3 regions of the Cupriavidus sp. R6-3 genome follow, and region 3 is predicted to be linked to each of the others. Evidence: predicted binding sites of a transcription regulator. Region 3 holds the regulator's gene; each other region holds the start of a gene.

Region 1 (9,841 bases), on a different contig from region 3:
TGGCCGGCGCGGTCGATCCGATCAAGGCGGCATCGGTGCGCAAGGAACAGGTCGAATGGATCCTGTCGCTGGCGCTGCCGCACTACGACTTCGTGCTGGTCGACGCCGGCCAGGCCATCGATCCGGTGTCGATCGGCGTGCTGGACCGCAGCGACCGCATCGGCGTGGTGCTGCAGCCGACCATCGCGCATGCCCGCACCGGCCGGCGCCTGCTCGACATCCTGCGGGCGCTGCACTATCCCGACGACAAGGTGTGCCTGCTGCTGAACCGCGACGACCGCCGCAACGAACTGGACCGCGCCGCGCTGGAGCAGATCTGCGGCACCCCGGTCTGGCAGGCGCTGCCCGAGGACGCCGCCGCGGTGAACGCGGCGATCAGCCACGGGGAGCCGGTGCTGGCGATGCACCGGCGCAGCGCCATCGCGCGCGCGCTGCAGTCGCTCGCCACGCAGCTGGCCGCGGCCGAGCCGGAACCGCGCGCGGGCGGCGAGCCGTTGTCGCTGCGCCGGCTGCTGCTGCGGGTCAAGGCGGCGTGAGCGCGGTAACCCTATCGCTTCGTCGTACGCCACCTCGCCGCGCGCGCCCACACACCACACGCACCCACCTCTCGAGCCGGAGACCGCCATGTCGATCCGCGAACAACTGTCGAACGCCAGCCCGGGCTTCGCCGCCCTGCCCGTCAACGGCCACCCGGCCGCCGCGCTGCCCGTGGGCAGCGGCTATCGCGCGCTCAAGCGCGCCGTGCACGAGACCGTGCTCGAGCGCGTCGAGCTCGAGCGGCTGGCCCGCATCCCGCTCGAGCAGGTCCGGCACGAGATCGGCCTGCTGGTGGGCGCCATCGTCGACGAGGACAAGGTGCTGCTCAACGACGCAGAACGCCGGCAGCTGATCGGCGAGATCTACGACGAAATGTTCGGCTTCGGCCCTCTGGAGCCGCTGCTGCGCGACCCCACGGTGTCCGACATCCTGGTCAATACCGCGCGCCAGACCTATGTCGAGCGGCGCGGCAAGCTCGAACTGACGGACATCACGTTCTACGACGACGCCCACCTGATGAAGGTGATCGAGAAGATCGTCTCGCGCGTCGGGCGCCGCATCGACGAGACCAGCCCGATGGTCGATGCGCGCCTGCCCGACGGCTCGCGCGTCAATGCGATCATCCCGCCGTCGGCGATCGACGGTCCGCTGCTGTCGATCCGCCGCTTCGCCGTCAATCCGCTGCAGATCGCGGACCTGATCGCGTACCACAGCCTGACGCCGCCGATGGCGCAGCTGTTGCAGGCACTGGCGCACGCCAAGGTCAATCTGGTGGTGTCGGGCGGCACCGGCAGCGGCAAGACCACGCTGCTGAACATCGTGTCGGGCTTCATCCCGGCCGACGAGCGCGTGGTGACCATCGAGGACGCCGCCGAGCTGCAACTGCGGCAGCCCCATGTGCTGCGGCTGGAAACGCGCCCGCCCAATATCGAGGGCAAGGGCGAGATCACGCAGCGCTCGCTGGTGCGCAACGCGCTGCGCATGCGCCCCGATCGCATCATCCTCGGCGAGGTGCGCGGCGCCGAGGCGCTCGACATGCTCAATGCGATGAACACCGGGCACGAGGGGTCGCTGACCACCATCCACGCCAACACGCCGCGCGATGCGCTGACACGGCTGGAGAACATGGTCGGCATGGCGGGCATGAACGTGCCGCCGAAAGCGATCCGGCAGCAGATCGCCTCGGCCATCACGGTGATCGTGCAGGCCGCGCGCCTGACCGACGGCAGCCGCAAGATCGTCAGCATCCAGGAGATCACCGGGATGGAGGGCGACGTGATCAACATGCAGGAGATCTTCACCTTCCAGCGCACCGGTGTGGGACAGGACGGCACCGTGCGCGGCCACTTCCGCGCGACCGGCGTCTATCCGCGCTTCGCCGAGCGGCTGCGCGTCTACGGCGTGGGGCTGCCGGACGAGACCTACGATCCCTCGCGGCGTTTCGAGATCTAGCACCTGCCGGACTGACGGAGAGCGATCATGGACCTTGGCCGATTCGGGCAACTGGGGCAATTGGGACAACTGGGACACTACGCGCTGTACGCCTTCGGCGTGCTGCTGTTCATCGCGGTGGTGCTGGCCATCGAGGCCGTCTACCTGTGGTGGAACAGCCATCATGGCGCCTCGGCACGCCGCATCGACGCGCGCATCCGCGCGCTGTCGGCCGGCGGCCAGATCGGCCGCGAGCAGATGTCGATCCTGAAGGAGCGGATGCTGGCCGGCAGCCCGCGGATGCAGCGCCTGCTGATGCGGGTGCCGCGCGTGGCGGCGCTGGACCGCTGGCTGCAGCAGTCGGGCAGCACCTGGTCGGTCGGCCAGCTGCTGGGCTTCAGCGCCGCCAGCCTGCTGATCGCGTTCGCCGTGCTGTCGCTGCTGCCGCTGCCGTTCTGGCTGGCCGCCGCCGGCGCGCTGCTGGCCGCGACGCTTCCCGTGCTGCGTACGCTGGCGCAACGGCAACGGCGGCTGAAGCGCATGGAGGCGCAATTGCCCGATGCCATCGACATGATCAGCCGCTCGCTGCGCGCCGGGCATTCCTTCGCCGGCGCGCTCGGCACCGTCGGCCAGGAGATGAAGGCCCCGCTCGGTCCCGAGTTCCGCCTGGCCTTCGAGGAGATCAACTACGGCGTCTCGCTCGACGATGCGCTGACCAGCCTGGCGATCCGGGTACCGGTCGGCGATCTGCGTTATTTCGTCATCGCGGTGCTGATCCAGCGCGACAGCGGCGGCAACCTGGCCGAGGTCCTCGACACCATCAGCCGCCTGGTGCGCGAGCGGCTCAAGCTGTTCGACAAGATCCGCGTGCTGTCCGCGGAGGGCCGGCTGTCGGCATGGATCCTCGGCCTGCTGCCGTTCGGCACCGCCGGGCTGATCTCGGTGCTGAACCCCGGCTTTCTCGACGTGCTGTGGCAGGACCCGGCCGGCATCCGCATGGCCGGCACGGCGCTGGGGATGATGGCGCTGGGCGTGCTGTGGATGCGCAAGATCATCCGCATCCGGGTATAGGAGAAATCATGCAAGCCATGCAGACACAACAATGGCTGTTGCTCGGCCTGGTGTTCGTCGCCGCCTTCGGCGCGGCGCTCGGCCTGATGCTGGTTTGTTCGCCGAACCGGCTGCGTGCGCGGCTGGAGCGGCTTGGCGGCGCCGGCACGGGCGCCGCGGGGACGGCGGGAACGTCGGCACGCAACGAGTGGGGCGCGCGGCTCAGCGAGTGGGCAAGGCCGGTGTCGCGCCTGGCGCTGCCGAAAGAGGGCTGGGAGAACTCGGCGCTGCGGGTGCGCTTCATGAACGCGGGCTGGCGCGGCGCCGCCGCGCCCACGCTGTACTTCGCCGCCAAGACCGTGCTGGCGCTGGCGCTGCCGCTGGCGGCACTGGTGGCGACGGTCGGCACGTCGCTGGCCAGCGACGGCGCACTGCTGGCGGTGCTGCTGATCGCGATCTGCACGGTCGGCTACTACCTGCCCAACGCGGTGCTGGCGCGCCGGATCGCCCAGCGCAAGCGCACCGTGTTCGAGGAGTTTCCCGATGCGATCGACCTGCTGACCGTCTGCGTCGAGGCCGGGCTCGGCCTGGACGCGGCGCTGATGCGCGTCGCCAGCGAACTGTCGCTGCGCTGCCCCGTGCTGGCGGGCGAGCTGGAACTGATGCTGCTGGAGATGCGTTCGGGCTTTTCCAAGGAGAAGGCGCTGTCCAACCTGGCGCTGCGCACCGGCGTCGAGGACGTCGAGCGCTTCGCCGCGATGCTGGTGCAGGCCGACCGCTTCGGCACCAGCCTGGGCGAATCGCTGCGGGTGCTGTCCGACATGCTGCGCACCAAGCGGCGGATGCTGGCCGAGGAACAGGCGGCCAAGATCGCGCTGAAGCTGCTGTTCCCGCTGATCTTCCTGATCTTCCCCTCGCTGCTGGTGGTGCTGCTCGGCCCCGCCTTCATCCAGATCGTGCGCGTGCTGCTGCCGACCATGACCGGACAGGGCGGATAACGCCGCCGGGCTTCGGCCCTCGGCTGGCCGCCATCACCCCAGGCAGTGCGGACAGCCTTTGCCCGGACCCGGTCCGGGCTTTTTCGCTGGGAGTCGTTCTGCCGCGCCGCGGCGCGGGAACCCGCGCACTTGACCGGTACCGCCGCATGCTGAACACTCCGAAGGCACAGGCCCATTGGAGGCCGGCTGGAGGCGGCATGAAGCTACGCGTTCTGAGCGATCTGCACCTGGAACACCATACCCCCGAAACGGTCCCCGACTGCGAGGCCGATGTCGTCGTGCTGGCGGGGGACATCGCCAATGGCCGCCATGGCATCGACTGGGCGGCGCGGCACCTGCGCGGGCCGATCGTCTATGTGCCGGGCAATCACGAGTACTACGACAGCACCTTCACCCGGGTCGATGCGCAAATGGCCGCCGCCGCGGCCGCGCATCCGCAGGTGCATCTGCTGACCGGCGGCGTGGCGGTGTTCGAACTGCCGGGCCAGGCGCCGGTGCGCGTGCTGGGCACGACATGGTGGGCCGACTACGCGCTGTTCGGCCGCGAGCGCATCGACGACGCGATGCAGGCCTGCGCCAGGGTGATGCTCGACCACCGGCTGATCTCGGTCGAGGACGACAGCGCGGACGGCGGCGAGGACGGCGGCGCGCACGACAGCGCGGATGACAGCGCGGACGGCCGCGGCGGCGGGCACGGTGGCATCCGCCGCTTCACGCCCGCCGACGCGCTGGCGCGCCATCGCGCCGAGTCGGCGTGGCTGGCCGGCGAACTGGACAAGCCCTTCGACGGCGCCACCGTGGTGGTCACCCACCATGCGCCGGACCTCGGCAGCCTCGACCCGCGCTATGCGCACGACCTCGCCTCGGCCGGCTTCATCTCGCGCCGGCCCGACCTGGTCCAGCGCGCCGACCTGTGGATCCATGGCCATACGCACACCAGCTTCGACTACCGCGTCGACCGCGCGCGCGTGGTCTGCAACCCGCGCGGCTATGTGCGGCGCGGCGACGGGGCGCTGGAGAATGCGAAGTTCGATTGGGGGTATGTGGTGGAGGTGTGAGGGTCGGTTGTGGTTCTCGCGGCCTTCTCTCGGGTTGGGGACAGGGAAGAGCCGCCGATAATCCCGCACCCGTCAGCCATCCCGACCGCCCCATACGCTCTGCCCCGGCAAGGAAGGAAGCCCCAAAACAAAAACCCCCACGGGCTTGCACCCGCGGGGGTTTCGACTGAAGCGACGACTCGCGCCGTCTCGGCAGTCTGGGCAGTCGGCCGAAGCCGACGGCCGGCGTGATTACATCATGCCGTCCATGCCGCCCATGCCGCCCATACCGCCCGGCATTGCCGGCGCCGACTCTTCCTTCGGCGTTTCGGCGATCGCGCAGTCCGTGGTCAGCATCAGCGATGCGACCGAAGCGGCGTTCTGCAGCGCGGTGCGGGTCACCTTGGTCGGATCCAGCACGCCCATCTCGACCAGGTCGCCGTACTCGCCGCTGGCGGCGTTGTAGCCGAAGTTGCCCTTGCCTTCGATGACCTTGGCCACGACGACCGAAGCTTCTTCGCCTGCGTTCAGCACGATCTGGCGCAGCGGCTCTTCCATCGCGCGCAACACGATCTTGATGCCGGCGTTCTGGTCGGCGTTGTCGCCGGTCAGGCTCGAGATCGCAGCGCGGGCACGCAGCAGGGCCACGCCGCCGCCCGGGACGATGCCTTCTTCAACGGCAGCGCGGGTGGCGTGCAGCGCGTCTTCGACGCGTGCCTTCTTTTCCTTCATTTCGACTTCGGTGGCGGCACCGACCTTGATCACCGCAACACCGCCGGCCAGCTTGGCCACGCGCTCTTGCAGCTTTTCGCGGTCGTAGTCCGAGGTCGCTTCCTCGATCTGGGCACGGATCTGCTTGACACGGCCTTCGATCGCGGCGGCGTCACCGGCACCGTCGATGATGATGGTGTTTTCCTTGCCGATCTCGACACGCTTGGCTTGACCCAGGTCTTGCAGGGTCGCCTTTTCCAGCGTCAGGCCGACTTCCTCGGCGATCACGGTACCGCCGGTCAGGATGGCGATGTCTTCCAGCATGGCCTTGCGGCGGTCGCCGAAGCCAGGCGCCTTGACGGCGGCGGTCTTCAGGATGCCACGGATGTTGTTGACCACCAGGGTCGCCAGCGCTTCGCCTTCGACGTCTTCGGCGATGATCAGCAGCGGACGGCTCGACTTGGCCACTTGCTCCAGCACCGGCAGCAGATCGCGGATGTTCGAGATCTTCTTGTCGAACAGCAGCACGAACGGGTTGTCGAGCTGGACGACTTGCTTGTCCGGGTTGTTGATGAAGTACGGCGACAGGTAGCCGCGGTCGAACTGCATGCCCTCGACGACTTCCAGCTCATCGGCCAGCGACTTGCCGTCCTCGACGGTGATCACGCCTTCCTTGCCGACCTTGTCCATCGCTTCGGCGATCAGCTTGCCGATCACTTCGTCGCTGTTGGCCGAGATCGCGCCAACCTGGGCGATTTCCTTGCTGGTCGTGGTCGGCTTGCTCAGCTTCTTGAGCTCTTCGACAGCCGAACCAACGGCCTTGTCGATGCCGCGCTTCAGGTCCATCGGGTTCATGCCGGCGGCAACGTACTTCATGCCTTCGCGCACGATCGACTGGGCAAGCACGGTCGCGGTGGTGGTGCCGTCACCGGCGTTGTCGCTGGTCTTGGAAGCGACTTCCTTGACCATCTGGGCGCCCATGTTCTGCAGCTTGTCCTTCAGCTCGATTTCCTTGGCGACCGACACACCATCCTTGGTCACCGTCGGGCCGCCGAAGCTGCGCTCGAGCACCACGTTGCGGCCCTTCGGACCCAGGGTCACCTTGACCGCGTTGGCCAGGATGTTCACGCCTTCGACCATCTTGTGGCGAGCGCTGTCGCCGAACACTACGTCTTTAGCTGCCATGTTCTAGATCTCCAGAATTCTGTACGGGAAATGTCCCGGGCGCGATTGCCGCCGCGGCGGAACCGAGGCGCCCAGGGGTTCCGGACGCGCGGCGCCCGGACAGCGACATCACTTGTTGATGACCGCCATGATGTCTTCTTCGCGCATGACCAGCAGTTCCTGGCCATCCACCTTCACGCTCTGGCCGGCGTACTTGCCGAACAGGACGCGGTCACCCACCTTGACGTCGAGGGCGATCGAGGCGCCCTTGTCATCCTTCTTGCCCGGGCCGACGGCCAGCACTTCACCCTGATCGGGCTTCTCGGCAGCATTGTCGGGAATCACGATGCCGGAAGCGGTCTTGGTTTCGTTGTCCAGACGCTTGACGATCACGCGGTCGTGCAAAGGACGCAGATTCATACGGACTCCTTAGTACAAGTGAGCATTTATTTGCAAAGTGGCCACCGCGGGAGTGCGGAGACCCTTGAAATCGGACGCCGGATGCAGGCTACAGCACGCTGTTAGCACTCGCACCCGGCGAGTGCTAATTATAGGGACGGGGTTTCGGGTTTTCAAGACGAGGTCTGAATACGGGTTTACCCGCGGAAAGGAAGGAAAAACGTCGCGGCCCCGCGCCGGGCAAGGCCGGACGGGCATTGTCTCTTATATTGTGCGGCCGGTATTTTTTCAGGCGGATGTCGCCCGGGGAGCCGATCTCCCTCTACCGTCGTCCCTCTTGCAAGCGGCGCCCCGGCGATTTTCGCCTTTCGACTGAAGACACCGGCCCCTTCACGGAGGAGACGGAAGGCTCAGGCCCCGCCCCGCAGCTGAGGCAAGACCGTCTGCGCGCAGGCGTCGATCCAGGCCTGCTGGTTGCCGCAGACGTTGTGCAGGAAGACCGCGTCGGCGCCCATGGCCAGGTCCTCGGCCAGCCAGGCCGCCTGTTGCGCGGCGTCGCAGGAGATGCGGACCGCGCGCTCGATGTCGTCCGGCGACACCGTCCGCGCGCGGGCATCGAATTCGGCGGGGGTCGCCAGGTTCGCCGCCGTTTCGCTGTCGAACACATTGGTGCGCCACTGTTCGTAGGCCATTCGGCGGGCCGCCTCGTCGCCCTGGGTGGGGTCGGCATAGGCGATCTTGGCCTGGATATGGACCGGCTTGGCCTCGCCGCCGCCCTCGCGGAAGGCATCGATCACCGCGCGCATGGTCTCGCGTGGGGCCGAGATCGTGATCAGGCCGTCGGCCCACTGCCCCGCCCAGCGCGCGGTCTGCGCGGTCAGCGCCGCGGCGAAGATCGGCGGCGGACGCTGCGGCAGCGTATAGAGCCGCGCGCGATCGACCACGATGCTGCCGTGGTGCGTCACCTCCTCGCCGCGCCACAGCGCGCGCATCGCGTCCACCGATTCGGTCAGCATGGCCTGCCGCTCGGCCTTGGACGGCCACGGCCGGCCGGTGATGTGTTCGTTCAGCGCCTCGCCGGTGCCCAGCGCGATCCAGAAGCGGCCCGGAAACATGGCCTCCAGCGTCGCCGCGGCCTGCGCGACCACGGCCGGGTGGTAGCGGCCGAACGGGCACGCGACCACGCCCGTGGGCAGATCGACGGTCGCCATCGCGGCGCCGAGCCAGGACCAGGAATGGCCGCTCTCCCCTTGCCGCTCGCTCCACGGATGGAAGTGGTCGGAGCTGCTGAGCGCGTTAAAGCCGGCCAGCTGCGCGGCACGCGCGTAGCGCAGCAGATCGCCCGGCGAGAACTGTTCGTGCGAGGCGTGATAGCCGATCAAGGGCATGGCGGACTCCTGGGCGGGATTGGGGATGGGCCGGTCGTCTTCTGGTCGTGTTCTGGTCGTGTTCCGGTCGTGTTCTGGTCGTGTTCTGGTCGTGTTCTGGTCGTGTTCCGGTCGTGTTCTGGTCGTGTTCTGGTCGTCAGGTGAACGACAGTGGCCGGCAGTGGCCGTCAGCCGGCCGCTGCCGGAACCGGATAGGCCAGCGTGGTCATCAGCGCGAGCGCGGCCTGGCGCGAATCGAGCCGGGTGTGCTGCACGACGATCGGCACGTCGGACTCGATCACGCTGGCGTAGTCGGTGTCCTCGGGGATCGGCTCGGGGTCGCGCAGATCGTTGAAGCGCAGATGCAGCGTGCGGCGAGCCGGTACCGTCAGCCGGTAGGGGCCCACGGGCTCGCGGTCGGCATAGAAGATCGTCACGGTGACATTGGCCTCGGTATCGCCGGTATTGAGCAGGCAGGCCGCCTCGTGGCTGTTCAACTGCCGGCTCGCGGCCGGGTCGGTCGGCGGCAAATAGCCTTCGGCAATCACCCAGCGCCGTTGTCCGATCGCTTCCATCGGTTTCTCCTTTGTTGTTCGCCAGTGGCGGGATTGGCAGTGTCCAGGCCGTCCACCGTGTCGACGATCACGGCGCAAAGCACGGCCGCTGCCGCAGCCAGCGATAGCCGTAGGCACGCAGCTTCAGCGCATGGGCCCCGTTCTGCTGCGGCGGATACGGGCCGTCGACCAGCATGTCGCGCAGCTCGCCGACCTCGACATCGGGCAGCCCCACCTCGACGTCCTGGCCCGACAGATTGGCGAAGGTGAAGACCACCTGTCCATCCAGTTCGTGCCGCAGCGCCAGCACCGCCGGGCAGCCCACGTCCATCACCGTGCATTCCCCGTAACCGATCTCCGGCATGCCGAGGCGCGCGCGGATCATCTTGCCCGTCCTGGCCAGCAGCGAATCGTCGCGCAGCGTTTGCTCGTAGATATTGACCTTGTCGTAGGCGAACGGCCCCTCGCGGATCACCGGCACCGGCAGCGAGTCGGGATCGGCGGGCGAGAAGCCGCCATTGACCTCGTCGGACCATTGCATCGCGGTGCGCACCGCGTGGCGTTCCTTTTGCGACAGATCCTCCCCCATGCCG
Region 2 (6,755 bases), on a different contig from region 3:
GATGGTGGCCACTATGCGGGTCGGCCATATGGACGGCTTCTGCGCCGGCGAGCCGTGGCACGCGCGCGCGATCGCGGATCGCATCGGCTTCACCGCCGAGACCACGCAGGGCATCTGGCGCGACCATCCGGAGAAGACGCTGGCCACCACCGCCGAGTTCGTGCAGAAGTATCCGAACACCGCGCGGGCCATGGTGGCGGCGGTGCTGGAGGCCTCGCGCTTCATCGACGCGTCGGCGTCGAACCGGCGCCGGACCGCGGAGACCATCGCCGCGCCGTCCTATGTCGACACCGACATGGACCTGATCCTCGACCGCATGCTGGGCCGCTATGCCAACGGCCTGGGGAGGACCTGGGACGACGCCCATGCGATGCAGTTCCATCGGGACGGCGAGGCGAACTATCCCTACCTGTCCGACGGCATGTGGTTCCTGACGCAGCACAAGCGCTGGGGGATGCTGAAGGAACACCCGGACTATCTGGCGGTGGCACGCAAGGTCAACCGGATCGATGTCTACCGGCAGGCCGCCGCGGCCGCGCAGGTGCCGCTGCCCGCCAGCGACTTCCGCACGGCGAAGCTGATGGACGGCGTGGTGTGGGACGCCAGCCGGGACCCGAAGGCCTATGCCGACGGCTTCGCGATCCAGGCATGAGGGCACCCGCGCGCCGCCTGCACGCCGCCTGCAGCCGCCTGCGCGTATCGCGCTATCATCGGCCGAAAGCGCGCTGACCACGCCGCCCTCGCGGCACCGCCGCTACCGCATTGTGCGCGCATGGCCGCGCAATGCCCCTGGCGCACCGCCCTTACCGCATTGCCCTATCACTAGCGCACCGACATGCCCGCTGACCGCCACGACACCTCGCCCGCCTTTTCCGCGGCGCCCTATATCAAGGAAATCGGCCGCGGCGTCGCCGGGGCGCGCGCCCTGCCGCGCGACGATGCCCGCCTGCTGTTCGACGCGATGCTGTCCGGACGCGTCTCGGACCTCGAGCTGGGCGCCGTGCTGATGGCGTACCGGATCAAGGGCGAGGCGCCGCACGAGCTCGCCGGCATGCTGGAGGCCGCGCACGCGCATTGCCTGCCGCTGCCGGCGCCGGAGCGCCAGGTGGTGGTCATTCCCAGCTACAACGGCGCCCGCAAGCAGCCCAATCTGGTGCCGCTGCTGGCGCTGCTGCTCGCACGGGAAGGCATCCCGGTGCTGGTGCATGGCACGCGCGAATTCAATCAGCGGGTCACCAGCATCATGCTGTTCGAGGCCTTGGGGATCCCGCCGTGCGCGACGGTGGACGAAGCCGCGCGGCGGCTCGCGCAGCCCGGTGCCGGCGGCGATGCCGATCCCGGCCCGCTGGCGGTGCTGCCGATCGACGTGCTGTCGCCGGCCCTGTCGGCGCTGCTCGACAAGCGCACCGTGATCGGGCTGCGCAATTCCTCGCACACCATCGTCAAGATGCTGCAGCCGGTCGGGGCGCATACGCCGGCCGAGGCGCTGCGGCTCTACAGCTACACCCACCCGGAATACCGCGAAACGCTGACGGACTACTTCTCGCACGAGCCGGCCAACGTGCTGCTGGCGCGCGGCACCGAGGGCGAGGTGGTGGCCGACGCCCGCCGCGGCAGCCGCATCGACTGGCTGCACGACGGCCATCAGCGCACGCTGGTCGATCCGATGTCGGGCTCGGTCGCCGACGTGCCGGCGCTGCCGCCGGGCACCGACGTGGCGCTGACGGCGGCGTGGATCCGCCAGGTGCTGTCCGGCGCCGTGCCGGTGCCGGCGCCGATCGCGACGCAGATCGAGACGATCCGCGGCTGCCTGCGGGAGAGCGCGCGGGTCAGCTGGGTCAGCCCGCTGTAGCAAGGCCTTTCCCACTCCCCCGCCCCTCTCCCCGCCCCTCTCTCGCCCCTCTCCCCGCCCCTCTCTCGCCCGCGGGAGAAGGGCGCAAACCACGACGCCCGCCTTTCAAACCCGCCGCGGCGGCAGCGGAATCCGTTCGGTCTCGCCCGGCACGTGCGGGAATTCGTCGTTCTCCCAGCGCCGCGCCGCTTCCTCGATCGCCTCGCGGCTGCTGGCGACGAAATTCCAGAAGATATGCCGCCGGCCGTCCACCGGTTCGCCGCCGAGCAGCATCAGCCGCGACGGCTCCAGCGCGGTGACCGTGGCCTCGGCGCCCGGCGTCAGCACTGCCAGATGCTCGGCCGGCAGCGCGGTGCCGTCGATCGCGGCGGCGCCGTCGACCAGATACAGGCCGCGCTGTTCGTGCTCGGGCGGAATCGCCAGGCTGGCGCCGGCGTCCAGTTCCAGCGCCGCATAGAGCGTGCGGCTGAACACCTGCACCGGCGAGCGCGCGCCGAAGGCATCGCCGGCGATCACCGTGATGCGGGCGCCGCCATGGACCAGTTGCGGCAGCGTCGCCGCCGGATGGTGGAAGAACGACGGCGCGACGGTCTCATGCTCGCGCGGCAGCGCGACCCAGGTCTGGATGCCGTGCAGGCGCGGGCCGGCGTCCCGGGCGGCCTGGGGCGAGCGCTCCGAATGGACGATGCCGCTGCCGGCGGTCATCCAGTTGACGTCGCCAGGCCGGATCGTCTGTTCGCTGCCGACGCTGTCGCGATGGACGATTTCGCCTTCGAACAGATAGGTCACGGTGGCAAGGCCAATATGCGGATGAGGGCGCACATCCATACCGTGCCCCGGCGGCAGCTCGACCGGACCCATATGGTCGAAGAAGATGAACGGCCCCACGGTCTGGGCGGCGGCGGAGGGCAGCACACGCCGCACCGAGAAGTCGCCGATATCTCTTACATGCGGTTTCAACAAATGTTCAATGGCGGACATGGCTGACACTCCAGGGACGTGGGCGGATCGAGGCAGTGCTGGCAAGTGTAGCCCCTGCGGCCCCATGGCATGGACCCTGCAGCAGAACCGGCAGCGGAGCCGACGCTCTAACGAACTCATGTCCGCGCCCGCCGACGTTACGCAGGAGGCCTTCCGGCGAGCCTAAAGCGCTATGGAATATTTTCTCCGATACTCTGGAACTATCACGGCGGACCGGACTCCAATTAGCACTCACCCGGCTGGAGTGCTAATATGCGTTGCATTGCAGTGTGGGAAGCGCCGGCGACGACGCCGTTGATGCTTCCGACACGCGGGCACGCCGCCCGCCGGATGCGAAAGGAGCCCTGAGTGAACGCAGTCCTGTCTGCCGATTCGATCACCATGAACAACACCCTGCCGATGGTGCCCCAGCGCGCCAACAGCATGGCCCTGACCCTGCCCGCCGGGCTGGGCAATCTCGACAGCTATATCCAGGCTGTCCACCGTATTCCGATGCTCACCGCCGAGGAGGAGCAGCGGCTCGCGCGCGAGCTGCGCGACCACGACTCGGTCGAGGCCGCCCGCCGGCTGGTGATGTCGCACCTGCGCCTGGTCGTATCGATCGCGCGCCAGTACCTGGGCTACGGCCTGCCGCACGCGGACCTGATCCAGGAAGGCAATATCGGCCTGATGAAGGCCGTCAAGCGCTTCGACCCGGACCAGGGCGTGCGCCTGGTGTCGTACGCGATCCACTGGATCAAGGCGGAGATCCACGAGTACGTGCTGCGCAACTGGCGCATGGTCAAGGTCGCGACGACCAAGGCCCAGCGCAAGCTGTTCTTCAACCTGCGCAGCCACAAGCAAGGCGCCCATACCTTCACGCCGGACGAGATCGACGCGGTCGCGCGCGAGCTGAACGTCAAGCCGGAAGAAGTGATGGAGATGGAAACCCGTCTGTCGGGCGGCGATCTGGCGCTGGAAGGCCAGGTCGACGACGGCGAGGAGGAGTTCGCTCCGATCGCCTACCTGGCCGACAACCACAACGAGCCGACCCGCGTGCTCGAGGCCAAGCGCCAGGACCGGATGCAGGTGGAAGGCCTGGAGCAGGCGCTGACCAAGCTCGACCCGCGCAGCCGCCGCATCATCGAGGCGCGCTGGCTGCAGGTCAACGACGACGGCTCGGGCGGCGCCACGCTGCATGAGCTGGCCGACGAGTTCGGCGTCTCGGCCGAGCGGATCCGCCAGATCGAGTCCGCCGCGATGAAGAAGATGAAGGGCGCGCTGCAGGCCTTCGCGTGATGGACGCCGAGGCAAGCAGCAAGCCGTAAGCCGCCGGGCCCCCGCATACGCGGGGACGGCGGCGTGAAGGGCCGGGTTCCGCAAGGACCCGGCCCTTTTCTTTGCCTCCCGCACCGCCCCTCGCCATCGCCCCTCGCCACCCCCTTTCGGCCACCGCCTTCCGACGCCGCCTCTCGCCACCCCTTTCCGCCACCGCCTTCCGACGCCGCCTCGCGCCACCACCGCCTCCTGACGGCGCCTCCTGCCACCGCTCCCGAGGCCGCCAACGCCACCTGCGCCTCCCCGCCCCGCCGCCACGCGCCTCCCCCTCCTCGGGGTTTGCCCGCATCCGCCCGCCATGATGTTGACAATCACCAAGGCGTGATCTACAAATCCGTACACAACTACAAACGATTTTGTAGACAATCTTGTCTACAAACAAATCCTGAGAGCGGATTCCCGATCCATTCGATCCACACCGCCCGCCCGGCGCGCCCGCGCGCCGGCCACCGCATGGCATCGCCTTGAGGAGACAAGCATGATGCACACCACCGCGCCTGCCGCCGCCGAGCTGCAGGACAGCGCGTCCGTCCACCATGGCAACGCGCTGATCAAGCCGTCGTACGACGAGCGCCTGACCAACGAAGACCTGGCGCCGCTGAAGAAGCAGACCTGGAGCACCTACAACATCTTCGCCTTCTGGATGTCGGACGTGCACAGCGTCGGCGGCTATATCACCGCCGGCAGCCTGTTCGCCTTGGGCCTGACAAGCTGGCAGGTGCTGGTGGCGCTGCTGGTGGGCATCGTCATCGTGCAGTTCTTCTGCAACCTGGTGGCCAAGCCCAGCCAGGTCACCGGCACGCCGTATCCGGTGATCTGCCGGGCCTCGTTCGGCGTGCTCGGCGCCAATATCCCGGCGGTGATCCGCGGCCTGATCGCGGTGGCGTGGTACGGCATCCAGACCTATCTGGCCTCCTCGGCCTTCCTGGTGCTGGCGCTGCATTTCTTCCCGTCGCTGGCACCCTATGCCGACGTCAAGCTGCATGGCTTCGCCGGGCTGTCGACCCTGGGCTGGGCCGCGTTCATGACGCTGTGGGTGCTGCAGGCCCTGGTGTTCTGGACCGGCATGGAAACCATCCGCAAGTTCATCGACTGGGCCGGCCCCGCGGTCTATGTGGTGATGATCCTGCTGGCGATCTGGCTGGTGAACAAGGCAGGCTGGAGCAACGTCAGCTTCACGCTGAGCTTCGTCAAGTACAGCGGCTGGGAAGCGGTGCCGGTGATGCTGACCGCGATCGCGCTGGTGGTCTCGTACTTCTCCGGCCCGATGCTGAATTTCGGTGACTTCTCCCGCTACGCGAAGAACTTCGGCGCGGTCCGCAAGGGCAACTTCTGGGGGCTGCCGATCAACTTCCTCGGCTTCTCCCTGCTGACCGTGATCACCACCTCGGCCACGCTGCCGGTGTTCGGCAAGCTGATCACCGATCCGGTCGAGACCGTCAGCCATATCGACAGCACCTTCGCGATGGTGCTGGGCGCGCTGACCTTCATGACCGCCACCATCGGCATCAACATCGTCGCCAACTTCGTCTCGCCGGCGTTCGACTTCTCCAACGTCTCGCCCAGGCACATCAGCTGGCGCACCGGCGGCATGATCGCCGCGGTCGGCTCGATCTTCATCACGCCCTGGAATCTGTACAACAACCCGCAGGTCATCCACTACACGCTGGACGTGCTGGGCGCCTTCATCGGGCCGCTGTTCGGCATCCTGATCTCCGACTACTACCTGGTGCGCCGCCAGCAGGTCGACGTCGACGACCTGTACACGATGCGCCCGCAGGGCAAGTACTGGTACACCCGCGGCTACAACCCGGTGGCGATCGCCACCATGATCCCGGCCGCCATCATCCCGATCCTGTGCGTGGTGGTGCCGGCCTGGCAGGGCCTGGCCAACTACAGCTGGTTCATCGGCATGGGCATTGCGCTGGTGCTGTACCGCGTGCTGGCGCGCCGCATGATGCCGCATTTCTTCGCGGCCGCCTGACCGGCCACAACGACCCGACGCCACGACGACCTCGACGACTTCACGACCTCGACGACTTCACGACCTCGACGATCCGACGACCCCGACGATCCGACCACCCGACGTTTGCCATGAAGCTGAAGATCATCAATCCCAATACCACTCAAAGCATGACCGACAAGATCGGCCAATGCGCCCGCACCGTGGCCTCGCCCGACACGCGCATCATTGCGGTCAGCCCGCGCATGGGACCCGCTTCCATCGAGAGCCACTATGACGAGGCGCTGTCGGTGCCGGGCATCCTCGAGGAGATCCGGCTGGGCGAGGCCGACGGCGTCGACGGCTACGTGATCGCCTGCTTCGGCGATCCGGGGCTGTACGCGGCACGGGAGATGGCGCGCGGGCCGGTGATCGGCATCGCCGAGGCCGCCATGCACATGGCCAGCCTGATCGGCACCAGCTTCAGCGTCGTCACCACGCTGGCGCGCACCTGCAATATCGCGTGGCATCTGGCCGAGCGCTACGGCATGGAACGGTTCTGCCGCAACGTGCACGCCTGCGATCTGCCGGTGCTGGAGCTCGAGCGGCCAGGCTCCGACGCGCGCCGCATCATCACCGAGTCGTGCCGCCAGGCGCTGGCGC
Region 3 (6,054 bases):
TTCTCGAAGGCGCTGGCCAGCTGCTTGGCGGTCAGTTCGACCCCCTCGCGCAGCTTGGCGATATCGCCCGACCCATCGGCCAGCGCGGCCTGCAGGCTGTCCATCACCGGCAGCAGATGCTCGGCGAAGCTCTCGATGGCGAACTTGTGGGCCTTTGCCACGTCCTCCTGCGCCCGGCGCCGGATGTTTTCGGCCTCGGCGACGGCACGCAGATACAGATCGTAGTTCTCGCGTGCCTTGGCTTCCTGCTCGGCCAGCTGTGCGGCGAGCTGGGTGGCCACGTCATCCGCGGCTGCGGCGGGCTCGGTCGTCTGGTTCGGCGTTGCCGGTTGCGCGGCTTGCGCTTCGGCGGCCTGGTCGGCGGGCGAGGTCGGCGGCGTGTTGGATGGCGTTTGCTTCTGGTCTTCCATGTCGATCCGTTTCAGAACAAGTTGCGGCCGCACCGGCGGTCCGCCTGGGGTCAATCGGAATTCAGCTGGCAACTGGTGGCGCCAAGCCGATATTTCAAGAGCGGATGGACATCTGCAGGAAACATCAGCTTACAAACTTAAACCAGTGCTGCGGGGAGTGAAATTGCTTTGCCGCAGTGCAGCTTCTAAGATAAATCCAAAAAAACGACAAAACTGCCGGGGTGCCGTCCCATATTGAAGTCTTTCCTGCCGGGGTAAGGCCATGCGCAAGCTGCCGAAGCCGTCGAACAAAACGCCGAAGTTTTCGCTCTTCACCCTGCTGGTACTTCTTTCGCTGGCGGCCCTGACCGTCTTCATCTGGCTCTCCGACGGACTGACCCCGCGCGACAGCGTGGCAGGCGGCGCCGATCCGGCGCTGCGCCAATACATCATCCAGTATTCCCGCTGACACACGGCCCGCCCGCGCGGGCCGTGCCGCTTCGGTTCACCCTTTCAGATCCTCGATGCGGCGGCGGTCCCGCTTCGTCGGGCGCCCCTGCAATTGCGACGCCGGCTCGACATGCAGACGCCGCCGTTCGGCCTCGGCGGCGCGCCGCGTCCGGCTTTCCTCGGTTTCCTCGTAGAGCGTCTGGGCGACGGAGGCCGGCCCGCGGGCCGGGGCGACGCCCTTGACCACCAGCTCCCAGCGCTGCTGATGGGCGTCGATGCGTATCGTGTCGCCCGGCTTGACCTCCCGCGAATTCTTGCATGGCTGGCCGTTGACCTCCACCCGGCCCCGCTCGACGGCCTCCGCCGCCAGCGAGCGGGTCTTGAAGAAGCGCGCGCACCACAGCCACTTGTCGATGCGCTGGCGCGCATCGTCCTCGTATGACGGATTCATGCCGCCGCCCCCCTTGCCTGCGCCAGCGAGCGCCTGGCCTCCAGTTCGTGCGCGTGCGGCAGCCGCAGGGGCCAGCCCTGCATATGCTGCAGCGCAATCTCCGACAGCGCGGTGATCCAGAACGGCGCGTCATTCAGGCACGGAATGAAGTGGAACTCCTTGCCGCCGGCGACCTTGAATTCGGACTGCCCTTCCATCGCGATCTCTTCCAGCGTCTCGATGCAGTCGGCCGGAAAGCCCGGGCAGAACACGTCGACCCGCGCGGTGCCGACCTTGCCAAGCTCGGTCAGCGTCGGCGCGGTATAGGGCTGCAGCCACTCGGCCTTGCCGAAGCGCGACTGGAACGTGACCTGGTACTGGCCGGGCTGCAGACCCAGCGCCTCGCCCAGCATGCGGCCGGTCTTCAGGCATTCGCAGTGATACGGATCGCCCAATTCCAGCGTGCGCCGCGGCACGCCGTGAAAGGACAGGATCAGGCGGTCGCCGCGCGCGAAATCGGGCGGGCCGTGCTGGGCCCAATAGGCGCCGACCTGCTGGTGCAGCGCGCCCAGGTAGGCCGGATGATCGTGGAAATGCTTGACCAGCCGAAGCTCGGGCTGGTTGCGCCATTCGCCGAGCACGCGGAACAGCTCGTCGAAGGCGGTCGCGGTGGTGGTGCCGGAATACTGCGGGTACATCGGCAGCGCCAGGATGCGCTCGCAGCCCTGGCGCCGCAGCGCCTCCATCACGGATGGGATCGACGGGTTGCCGTAGCGCATCGCGCAGGCCACCGTCACGTCGTGTCCCTGCTGCGCCAGCAACTGCTGCAGCGCATGCGCCTGCCGTTCGGTGTGGACCAGCAGCGGCGAGCCGGTCCGGTGGGCCTCGCGCAGCCAGATCGATTCGTACTTGAGCGCCGACGCGCGCGAGCGCAGCGGCAGGATCAGCCCGTACAGCACCGGCAGCCAGGCCGCGCGCGGAATCTCCACCACGCGCGGATCGGACAGGAACTGCTTCAGATAGCGGCCGACCGCCTTCGGGGTCGGCTCGTCGGGCGTGCCCAGATTGATCAGCAGGATCGCCGTGCGGGGCGCCTGCCCATGCCGATAGGCCGGTTCTGCGGTAAAGGTCATAGGGATTCCGGTATCGCTGGGGCGCGAAGGCCGCCCTGCGCGTGGCGGCCCGCCCTGGCCGCCATCAGTTCTGGCTGCTCAGCGCGCTCGACAGCAGCCGCGCGGTGATATCGACGATCGGGATCACCCGGTCATAGGCCATCCGCGTCGGGCCGATCACGCCCAGCGTGCCGACGATCTGGCCGTCGACCTCGTACGGCGCGGTGATCACCGCCATGTCCTCGAGCGGCACCAGCCGGCTCTCGCCGCCGATGAAGATCTGCACGCCCTCGGCATGGCTGGACACATCGAGCAGCTGCAGCAGGCTGGTCTTGTGCTCGAACACGTCGAACAGCCGGCGCAGCTTGTCCATGCTCGAGGCCAGGTCCTCGACCTCGAGCAGCTTGCGTTCGCCCGAGATATAGACCTGGTCGTCCTCGTCGGCCATCGCGCTGCTGCCGGCCTCGACCGCGGCCTGCATCAGTTCGGACATGTCGATGCGCAGCGCCTTCAGTTCGTCGCGCAGCCGCTCCCGCACCGTGTCGAAGCGCATGCCGGCGTAATGCGTGTTGATGAAATTGGCCGCCTCGACCAGCTGCGACGCGCTGTAGGGCAGCTCGGTCTGGATGATGCGGTTCTGCACGTCCCCTTCGGGCGTCACGATGATCAGCAGGATGCGCTTGTCGGACAGCCGCATGAATTCGATCTGCCGGAACGCCTGCGCGCGGCGCGGGGTCATCACCACGCCGGCGAACTGCGACAGGTTCGACAGCGTGCGCGCGGCGGTGGTGATCATCCGCTGCGGGCTCTGTTCCTGCGCGCCGAGTTCGCCCTGGATCAGCCCGGCCAGCTTGGTGCGGTTGAACTGGCTGTCGAGCGGCTGGGCCGTCAGCATGGTGTCGACGAACAACCGGTAGCCGCGCGGGGTCGGAATGCGCCCCGCCGACGTGTGCGGGCTGGCAATGAAGCCCATCTCCTCCAGGTCCGACATCACGTTGCGGATGGTCGCCGGCGACAGGTCCAGTCCCGAGTACTTCGACAGCGTACGCGAGCCGACCGGCTGCCCTTCGGCGATGTAGCGCTCGATCAGGGTCTTGAGAAGGGTTTTCGCTCGTTCGTCCATGGTGTCCCGATTTTACGCAAGTTTTGCGCGCCGGGGCTCGCGCTGGCACTCGCCCCCCGCCCCGTGCTGACAATGGTCATGGCGGTATGGTCTAATCCGGGCATGTCTGCACACCCCAAGTCCGGCGCCGCGCACGCGCCCTTTCGCACGGTCGCCCTGGTCGGCAGGTATTCGACCGCGGGCATCGAGGGCCCGCTCGAGGAACTGGCGGCCTGCATCCTGCGCAACGGCCAGGACGTGGTGTTCGAACGCGAGACGGCGCTGGCGACCGGCCTGACCGACTACCCCGCGCTGTCCGCCGAAGAGATCGGCCGGCAGGCCGACGTCGCCGTGGTGCTCGGCGGCGACGGCACGCTGCTCGGCATCGCGCGCCAGCTGGCCGGCTTCTCGGTGCCGCTGATCGGCGTCAACCACGGCCGCCTCGGCTTCATGACGGACATCCCGCTGGAGGATGTGCAATCGGTGCTGCCGGCCATGCTCAGCGGCCACTACGAGCCCGAGAACCGCATGCTGCTCGAATCGCGCGTGATCCGCGACGAGGGCGTGATCTTCTCCGCGCTGGCCCTGAACGACGTGGTGGTCAATCGCTCGGGCATCTCCGGCATGGTCGAGCTGGCGGTCTCGGTGGACGGCTACTTCATGTACAACCAGCGTTCGGACGGCCTGATCGTGTCGACGCCGACCGGCTCGACCGCCTATGCGCTGTCGGCCGGCGGGCCGATCCTGCATCCGACGCTGTCCGGACTGGTGCTGGTGCCGATCGCCCCGCATGCGCTGTCGAACCGGCCGATCGTGCTGCCGCACGACGCCGAGGTGTCGATCGAGGTCGCCACCGCCCGCGATGCCAGCGTCAACTTCGACATGCAGTCGCTGACCTCGCTGCTGCCCGGCGACCGCATCGTCGTGCGCCGCTCGGCCAGGACCATCAACCTGCTTCACCCGGTCGGCTACAACTACTACGCCACGCTGCGCAAGAAGCTGCACTGGCACGAGTACCCGACCGAAGACAACCGGCTCTGAGCGCCAGCGCACCCCGCCGGTCCCGATCCCTCCCAAGTCACCGCCGCCTTCCGTCTCCCAAGATGCTGCGCAGCCTGTCCATCCGCGATTTCGTCATCGTCGACACGCTCGACCTCGACTTCACCGCCGGCTTTACCGTGTTCACCGGCGAGACCGGTGCCGGCAAGTCGATCCTGATCGATGCGCTCGCGCTGGTGCTCGGCGAGCGCGCCGATGCCGGCGTGGTGCGCGAGGGCGCGGCGCGCGCCAGCGTCAGCGCCACCTTCTCCACGCACCCCGCGCTGGACGCCTGGCTCAACGAGCAGGCGCTGGCCGAGGACGACGGCAACGTGCTGCTGCGCCGGGTCGTCGATGCCAACGGCCGCAGCAAGGCCTTCATCAACGGCAACGCCGCCACGCTCGCGCAGCTGCGCGAGGTCGGCGACCAGCTGGTCGACATCCACGGACAGCACGCCCACCAGCTGCTGCTGCGGCCGGACGCGCAGCGGCTGCTGCTCGACGCGCACGCGGGCCTGACCGCGCAGGCCGCCGCGGTGGCCGAGGCCTGGCGCACATGGCGGGCCTGCGTGCGCCAGCGCGAGGCCGTCGAACAGCAGTCGCGCGAGATGCAGCTCGAACGCGAGCGGCTCGAGTGGCAGGTCGGCGAGCTCGACAAGCTGGCGCCGCAGGCCGGCGAATGGGAAGCGATCCAGGGCGAGCACAAGCGCCTGTCGCATGCGGCCAATCTGCTCGAGGGCGGCCGCGCCGCGCTCGATGCGCTGTCGGAGGCCGACGGCGCGGTGCTGTCGGCGCTCAATGCAATGGCGCACCGGCTGCGCCAGCTGGCCGAGGTCGACCCCGCGCTCGCCGATGTGGTGACCGCGCTCGAAGCGGCCGAGGTGCAGGCCGAGGAAGCGGCCCACTCGCTGACCCGCTACGTCGACCGGCTCGAGCTCGATCCCGAGCGGCTGCAGGTGGTCGAGGAGCGGATGCAGGCCTTGCACACCGCCGCGCGCAAGTTCCGCGTGCCGCCCGAACAGTTGCCCGAGGAACTGCTGGCGCGCCGCCAGCAGCTCGACGACCTGCAGGCCGCGCAGGACCTGAACAAGATCACCGCGCGCGAGGCGGCGGCCCGCGCCGCCTACCTGACCATCGCACGCCATCTGAGCGACAGCCGGCGCGAGGCCGCCGAGCGGCTGTCGGCGGCTGTCACCGAGGCGATGCAGGGCCTGTCGATGGCCGGTGGCAGCTTCACCGTCGCGCTGCACCCGCTCGAGGAAGGCGCCAGCCACGGGCTCGAACAGGTCGAGTTCCTGGTGGCCGGCCATGCGGGGGTCAGCGCCCGGCCGCTGGCCAAGGTCGCGTCGGGCGGGGAACTGGCGCGGATCAGCCTGGCGATCTCGGTGATCACCAGCGAGGCCGCGCCGACGCCGACGCTGATCTTCGACGAGGTCGATACCGGCATCGGCGGCGCGGTCGCCGAGGTGGTCGGCCGCCGGCTGCAGGAGCTTGGCCGCGCGCGCCAGGTCCTGTGCGTGACCCACCTGCCCC

Evidence for each region. The regulator HrcA, encoded in region 3, represses chaperone genes, less so after heat shock. The targets are predictions, from matches to a motif close to TTAGCACTCNNNNNNNNNGAGTGCTAA.
Region 1: groES (co-chaperone GroES) is a predicted target of HrcA. The motif match lies at 7,450-7,476, and genes of this name have one in related genera.
Region 2: rpoH (RNA polymerase sigma factor RpoH) is a predicted target of HrcA. The motif match lies at 3,058-3,084, and genes of this name have one in related genera.

The regions. Positions count from the first base shown of each region.
Region 1 is NZ_JCBAJO010000039.1:17,374-27,214, reverse strand. Features, by position in the region: gene AC6EI8_RS09690 (CpaE/TadZ family protein) at 1-536, shown strand, start outside; gene AC6EI8_RS09685 (TadA family conjugal transfer-associated ATPase) at 625-1,989, shown strand; gene AC6EI8_RS09680 (type II secretion system F family protein) at 2,017-3,039, shown strand; gene AC6EI8_RS09675 (type II secretion system F family protein) at 3,048-4,016, shown strand; gene AC6EI8_RS09670 (metallophosphoesterase) at 4,214-5,074, shown strand; gene groL (chaperonin GroEL) at 5,306-6,949, opposite strand; gene groES (co-chaperone GroES) at 7,058-7,348, opposite strand; gene AC6EI8_RS09655 (TIGR03885 family FMN-dependent LLM class oxidoreductase) at 7,738-8,715, opposite strand; gene AC6EI8_RS09650 (sensory rhodopsin transducer) at 8,883-9,269, opposite strand; gene AC6EI8_RS09645 (alpha-amylase family protein) at 9,337-9,841, opposite strand, start outside.
Region 2 is NZ_JCBAJO010000220.1:430-7,184, reverse strand. Features, by position in the region: partial or broken gene AC6EI8_RS22030 (CmpA/NrtA family ABC transporter substrate-binding protein) at 1-652, shown strand, start outside; gene ybiB (DNA-binding protein YbiB) at 836-1,852, shown strand; gene AC6EI8_RS22020 (pirin family protein) at 1,958-2,833, opposite strand; gene rpoH (RNA polymerase sigma factor RpoH) at 3,215-4,111, shown strand; gene AC6EI8_RS22010 (NCS1 family nucleobase:cation symporter-1) at 4,629-6,134, shown strand; gene AC6EI8_RS22005 (aspartate/glutamate racemase family protein) at 6,245-6,755, shown strand, end outside.
Region 3 is NZ_JCBAJO010000241.1:162-6,215, reverse strand. Features, by position in the region: gene grpE (nucleotide exchange factor GrpE) at 1-410, opposite strand, end outside; gene AC6EI8_RS22720 (hypothetical protein) at 673-858, shown strand; gene AC6EI8_RS22715 (RNA-binding S4 domain-containing protein) at 895-1,290, opposite strand; gene hemH (ferrochelatase) at 1,287-2,402, opposite strand; gene hrcA (heat-inducible transcriptional repressor HrcA) at 2,467-3,504, opposite strand; gene AC6EI8_RS22700 (NAD kinase) at 3,607-4,524, shown strand; partial or broken gene recN (DNA repair protein RecN) at 4,587-6,054, shown strand, end outside.